DNA from 3 places in the Serratia sp. CoH_134_PS_4 genome. Region 3 is predicted to be linked to each of the others. Evidence: predicted binding sites of a transcription regulator. Region 3 holds the regulator's gene; each other region holds the start of a gene.

Region 1 (2,272 bases), on a different contig from region 3:
GCGTGGGATGTTTTCCCAGAAACCGCCGCCGGTCAGGTGGGCGATAGCGTGCACGTCGATTTTCTCGATCAGTTCCAGCACGGATTTCACATAAATCTTGGTCGGTGCCAGCAGATGGTCAGCCAGCGGTTTGCCGTCCAGATCTGTGGTGCTTGGGTCGGTGTTGCTGACTTCCAGGATTTTGCGCACCAGCGAGTAGCCATTGGAGTGCGGGCCGGAAGCGCCCAGGGCGATCAAGGCATCGCCGGACTGCACTTTGCTGCCGTCGATAATCTCGGATTTTTCGACTACGCCAACGCAGAAGCCGGCGACGTCGTAATCTTCACCGTGGTACATGCCCGGCATTTCGGCGGTTTCACCCCCCACCAGCGCACAGCCAGACTGCTTACAGCCTTCGGCGATGCCGGTGATCACGCTGGCCGCGGTGTCCACGTCCAGTTTACCGGTGGCAAAATAATCCAGGAAGAACAGCGGCTCGGCGCCCTGTACTACCAGGTCGTTCACACACATTGCGACCAGATCGATGCCGATGGTGTCGTGTCGTTTCAGGTCCATCGCCAGACGCAGCTTGGTGCCTACGCCGTCGGTACCGGAAACCAGTATTGGCTCGCGGTATTTCTGCGGCAACGCACACAGGGCGCCAAAACCGCCCAGTCCACCCATGACTTCCGGGCGGCGGGTCTGTTTAACTACACCTTTGATGCGGTCTACCAATGCATTGCCAGCATCGATATCGACACCTGCGTCTTTATAGCTGAGAGAGGTTTTGTCGGTCACTGCGCGATCCCCACGACGGTTTGCGATTTGAAAACTGTGCTTCCGGCTTTGATTCCGGAATAAGGCGCGGCAATTCTAACAGCGCAGGCAAACGTTTGCGAGTGGCTTGTGAGGCAGCTCTGCTTTTTCGTCATCTATACTGTTATTCAATCTTTTGTTGATCCCGATCGGGCTATTGTGGGTGGCGCTGTCGGCAAAAGGAGGTATAATCCGGCGATTTTTTTGGCCGTCAACCACCTTAATAGGAGAAAAATGATGAAGATCGTTGAGGTGAAACACCCGCTGGTGAAACACAAGCTTGGCCTGATGCGTGAAAATGACATCAGCACCAAACGCTTCCGTGAGTTGGCTTCGGAAGTCGGTAGTTTGCTGACCTATGAAGCAACCGCCGATCTGGAAACGGAGAAGGTGACCATCGATGGCTGGTGTGGCCCGGTTGAAATAGATCAGATTAAAGGGAAAAAAATTACCGTTGTGCCTATCCTGCGTGCCGGTCTGGGTATGATGGAAGGGGTGTTGGAAAACGTCCCAAGTGCGCGTATCAGCGTGGTGGGTGTTTACCGTGACGAGGAAACGCTGGAGCCGGTACCGTATTTCCAAAAGCTGGTTTCCAATATTGAAGAGCGTTTGGCGCTGGTTGTCGACCCTATGCTGGCGACCGGTGGTTCGATGATCGCGACTATCGATCTGCTGAAGAAAGCCGGCTGCAACAGCATCAAGGTGCTGGTATTGGTTGCTGCACCTGAAGGTATTGCCGCGCTGGAGAAAGCGCACCCGGATGTTGAGCTGTACACGGCCTCCATCGATCAGTGCCTGAACGAGAAGGGGTACATCGTGCCGGGCCTGGGTGATGCGGGCGACAAGATATTTGGTACTAAATAAAAAAATAAGCCGACTTTAATCAGTCGGTTTTTTTTGCATAAAATATATCTATCCCCCAAATAATTGATGTTGCACCAAGGCGGCAAGCGACAGAATCCCGATGAGCTTACTTAGGTAAGTGATTCGGGTGATTGAGCGTAGCCAACGCAGAGGCAGCGGCAAGTATGACGGGGATAGCAGAGGAAAAACATCCATGACCCGTCGTGTGATAGGCGTAAGCGAACGCCCGCCGCTACTGCAAACTATTCCGCTCAGTTTCCAACATCTGTTCGCCATGTTTGGTGCGACCGTGTTGGTGCCGATCCTGTTCAAAATCAACCCGGCGACGGTGCTGTTGTTTAACGGCGTCGGCACGCTGCTGTATCTGTTTATCTGTAAGGGCAAGATCCCGGCGTATCTCGGTTCCAGCTTCGCGTTTATTTCCCCCGTGTTGCTGCTGTTGCCGCTAGGCTACGAGGTCGCACTGGGCGGTTTCATCATGTGCGGGGTGTTGTTTTGCCTGGTGGCGCTGATCGTTAAAAAAGCCGGGACCGGCTGGCTGGATGTCATTTTCCCGCCAGCGGCGATGGGGGCGATTGTTGCCGTCATCGGGTTGGAGCTGGCGGGTGTGGCG
Region 2 (2,272 bases), on a different contig from region 3:
GGCGATCACATCCGGGCTGGCCGCCGCCACCCGCCGTGGTGCGCTGATTAAAGGCGGTGCGGCGTTGGAACAATTGGGCCAGGTACAAACCATTGCTTTCGATAAAACCGGCACGCTGACTGAAGGCAAACCCACAGTCACCGATGTACTCCCGCTCAACGGCATCAGTGAACAACAATTACTGACCCTTGCCGCTGCGGTTGAAGCAGGTTCCCATCACCCGTTGGCGCAAGCAATTATCAAACGCGCCGAGCAATACGGTGCGCCTCTGCCACTGGCACAAGGCCGTCGAGCATTGGCTGGCGTAGGGGTAGAAGGTATTGTCGACGGTAAAACCCTGCTGATCAGCGCACCTGCCAAGCTGGCCGCAGGTTTGCTGCAACAACAGGGTATCCAGCAGGTGGAGCGGCTGGAAAATGCCGGTAAGACAGCGGTGGTGGTACTGGAAGAGGGTGTCCCTATCGGCCTGTTGGCGCTACGCGACACCTTGCGCAGCGACGCCAAACAGGCGATTGCCGAACTGAATGCATTGGGGATCAACGGGGTCATGTTAACCGGCGATAATCCACGTGCGGCGGCGGCAATTGCCTCTGAGCTTGGGCTGGATTACCGGGCTGGATTGTTGCCGGAAGATAAAGTGAAGGCAGTGACGGAACTGAGCGAATTGCGTCCAACAGCGATGATCGGCGACGGCATCAACGATGCCCCGGCGATGAAAGCCTCCAGCATTGGCATCGCGATGGGCAGCGGTACCGATGTGGCCCTGGAAACAGCCGATGCCGCGCTGACTCATAATCGCCTGCTGGGTGTGGCGGAAATGATCCGCATCTCACGCGCCACGCATGCCAATATCCGGCAGAACATCACCATTGCATTGGGGCTGAAAGGGGTATTTCTGATCACCACGCTGCTGGGCCTGACCGGGCTGTGGCTGGCCGTACTGGCAGACTCTGGCGCCACCGCGCTGGTCACCGCCAACGCGCTGCGGCTACTGAAGAAACGCGACTAGGCAATAACACACTGTAACCACGTGGCCCAGGAATGGGCCACGCCATCTATTCCCCGGGCAGAGGTTAGACGCCCTTACGTAACAGGTAGCGGTACGGTGCCTTATCGGTTTCCTGCGCCACCAGCGTATGTTCCATAAAACGGCAGAACCCCGGAATGTCGCGGGTTGTCGCCGGATCGTCAGCAATAATCAACAAGGTTTCACCGTTATCCATATGGCGCACGGTTTTGCGCACCATCATTACCGGTTCTGGACAGCGCAATCCCAGCGCATCAAGCGTCTGGTCAGCCTGGGAAAATAAGTCAGTCATGCATTTTTTCTCGTTCAAAAACGATCGGCGAACGCTCGCCGCATCTCATTAGCGCCTAGTTTACGCCGGTAGTTTTTCTGCGCAAGATGCGTTAACGTTTGCGTTAAAGAGGCTGCGTCTCCCGATGAAATGTGGTGCCGTCACTGCCCCCAACTGCCGTTATCACGGCGGAGGGTGCAGCCCATAGTGGGCACCTGACAACACAGAGAACGGTTGTTGGAGGCGTGACCTTTCAGGCTGGGGCCAAATCACAGTGCTGCTGCATTATTCGCCGCTTATTTGGCCCACTAACCGTTGCATTGGTTGCGCAAACGCGTATCATGCGCCCGCGCAGCTTATTTCGTTGCACAGACAAGACATTTTTGGGTTCCCTCACCCCATTATTAAAAAGGCTACAACATGTATTCGTTTACTGCTCAGCAGCGCTTTACCGCGTTGGTCTGGCTATCGCTGTTCCATATTGTCATCATTACCTCCAGCAACTACCTGGTGCAGTTGCCGATGTCCATTTTCGGCTTTCATACCACCTGGGGTGCATTCACCTTCCCGTTTATTTTCCTGGCTACCGATCTGACAGTACGTATTTTTGGCGCATCACTGGCGCGGCGTATCATTCTTTCGGTGATGGTGCCGGCGCTGTTTATTTCGTACGTGATCTCCACGGTGACCTATCAGGGCGAGTGGCAGGGTTTTGCCGCGTTGGGCAGCTTTAATCTGTTTGTTGCGCGTATCGCCGTCGCCAGCTTTATGGCTTACGTACTCGGTCAGATCCTTGACGTCCACGTATTCAACCGCCTGCGTCAACGCAGCGCCTGGTGGGTTGCTCCCGCTGCGGCCATGTTCCTCGGCAATATCAGTGATACCCTGTCGTTCTTCTTTATTGCTTTCTACAAGAGCAGCGACGCCTTTATGGCCAATAACTGGGTTGAAATTGCCCTGGTGGATTACAGCTT
Region 3 (2,272 bases):
TTTGGAGGCGATTATCAAGGCGTCCAGCGGCGGCATTTTCAACAACGCCGCTCAGGTATGGAACCACACCTTCTATTGGCACTGCTTATCGCCACAGGGCGGCGGTGAGCCTCAGGGCGCATTGGCTGCTGCTATCAATCAGGCGTTTGGTTCTTTCGCTGCCTTTAAAGAACAATTCAGCGATGCTGCAATCAAAAACTTTGGCGCCGGGTGGACCTGGCTGGTGAAGAGGACTGACGGCTCGCTGGCCATTGTCAGCACGTCGAACGCGGGCACGCCGCTGACCGGTGAAGATAAACCCTTGCTGACTGTCGACGTGTGGGAACACGCCTACTACATCGATTACCGCAACGCCCGCCCGACTTACCTGGAGAACTTCTGGGCGCTGGTTAACTGGGCATTTGTGGAGAAAAACCTGGCATAGCGTGGGATAAGGCAAACAGGCGCACGAAGCGGCGCCTGTTTTTACTTCGGGGATCAGTTCAATGCTGCAGTGAAGCTAAAAGCAATAATCACGGCCAGCGCACAGACAGTGGTGAACAGTGACATTTTCAGATCGGTATCCATTACAACTCCTTTTCAGATTGGTTTTCCCAAGGATAAAAGGCACACAATTAATGCGTCAAACCATTTTCACACAGTTGGCCAATAAAATCTTGTTATCATTTCCCGGTTTATAATACCGATTACCTCTTCCCCTTTTGCTCAATATGGGACAAAATTCGCAGTTCACAACTGTGTACCGGCAAAAATGCCCCTCCTGACCAAGCGCTGACGACTTCAACACACTAAAAACTCAGTTTTCGCTTCTTTGGAGAAGGATCTACGCAGGCAAACGATTAACATCACACTTACATACTGCAACATGTGAGTTCAGGAGTCATTCTTTACATGGCAACGATTAAAGATGTGGCCAAACGCGCTGGCGTTTCCACCACCACCGTTTCGCACGTCATCAATAAGACTCGTTTCGTCGCCGAAGAGACTAAAGCGGCCGTGAGTGCCGCAATTAAAGAGCTGCATTATTCACCCAGCGCAGTGGCGCGCAGTCTGAAGGTCAATCACACCAAATCGATTGGCCTGCTGGCAACCTCCAGTGAAGCGCCCTACTTTGCTGAAGTGATCGAAGCGGTAGAAAACAGCTGCTATAGCAAAGGCTATACGCTGATACTGTGTAACTCGCACAACAATTTGGACAAACAGCGTGCCTATCTGGCAATGCTGGCGCAAAAGCGCGTCGATGGCTTGTTGGTGATGTGTTCAGAATATCCGGACCAATTGCTTGGCATGCTGGAAGATTACCGCAACATCCCAATGGTTGTCATGGACTGGGGCGCCGCACGCGGTGATTTTACTGATACCATCATTGATAATGCGTTCGAAGGTGGCTATCTGGCTGGGCGCTATCTGATCGAACGCGGACACCGCGATATCGGCGCCATTCCCGGCCAACTGTCACGTAATACAGGGGGCGGGCGCCATCAGGGCTTCTTAAAAGCGATGGAGGAAGCCCATATCGACGTGCGCGACGAGTGGATCGTCCAGGGTGACTTTGAGCCAGAATCCGGCTACAAGGCCATGCACCAGATACTGTCGCAGAAACAGCGTCCGACAGCGGTATTCTGTGGTGGCGATATTATGGCAATGGGGGCTATCTGCGCCGCCGATGAGCTTGGGCTACGCGTGCCTCAAGACATCTCGGTCATTGGCTACGATAACGTGCGCAATGCGCGCTATTTCACCCCGGCGCTGACCACTATTCATCAGCCCAAAGAGCGTTTGGGTGAGATGGCATTCACCATGTTGTTGGATCGCATCATCAGCAAGCGTGAAGAATCACAGGTGATTGAGGTGCATCCCAAGTTGGTTGAGCGCCGTTCGGTTGCTGACGGCCCGTTCATCGATTACCGCCGCTAGTCATTCGGGCCGGAAGCCACTGCGGTTTCCGGCGTCACTTCGCTTAACCATTCCTGATTCAACGTTTCACTGTCCCCTAAATAGTCCAACAGCCAGGCCATCGCCGGAGAAGGCGTATTTTGCTGCCACGTCAGGCAACAAGGGCTGGCTGGGAACGGCTCCTGCAACTGTAACGCCACCAGCTCGCCACGTTGTACTAACGGCAAGACCTGATGCGCAGGCATCATCCCGACACACAATCCGGCGCACAGGCAATCCACCGCCGACGACCAGTCCGGCACCACCAAGCGCCGCTGGTTATCCAACGTCCAGGTGACCCGCTTGGGGAGATTGCGTGAGGTATCCTCCAGACAGA

The links. The regulator PurR, encoded in region 3, represses purine synthesis genes. The targets are predictions, from matches to a motif close to CANGCAAACGTTTGCNTG.
Region 1: the regulator PurR is predicted to act here: its motif matches at 862-879, upstream of purM (phosphoribosylformylglycinamidine cyclo-ligase).
Region 2: the regulator PurR is predicted to act here: its motif matches at 1,407-1,424, upstream of tusA (sulfurtransferase TusA).

Annotation. Positions count from the first base shown of each region.
Region 1 is NZ_JBXWKI010000006.1:250,084-252,355, forward strand. It holds gene purM (phosphoribosylformylglycinamidine cyclo-ligase) at 1-777, opposite strand, end outside; gene upp (uracil phosphoribosyltransferase) at 1,033-1,659, shown strand; gene uraA (uracil permease) at 1,853-2,272, shown strand, end outside.
Region 2 is NZ_JBXWKI010000007.1:56,487-58,758, forward strand. It holds gene AC2FCQ_RS12745 (zinc/cadmium/mercury/lead-transporting ATPase) at 1-1,009, shown strand, start outside; gene tusA (sulfurtransferase TusA) at 1,074-1,319, opposite strand; gene AC2FCQ_RS12755 (7-cyano-7-deazaguanine/7-aminomethyl-7-deazaguanine transporter) at 1,719-2,272, shown strand, end outside.
Region 3 is NZ_JBXWKI010000001.1:854,866-857,137, forward strand. It holds gene sodB (superoxide dismutase [Fe]) at 1-424, shown strand, start outside; gene cydH (cytochrome bd-I oxidase subunit CydH) at 478-567, opposite strand; gene purR (HTH-type transcriptional repressor PurR) at 892-1,917, shown strand; gene punR (DNA-binding transcriptional activator PunR) at 1,914-2,272, opposite strand, start outside.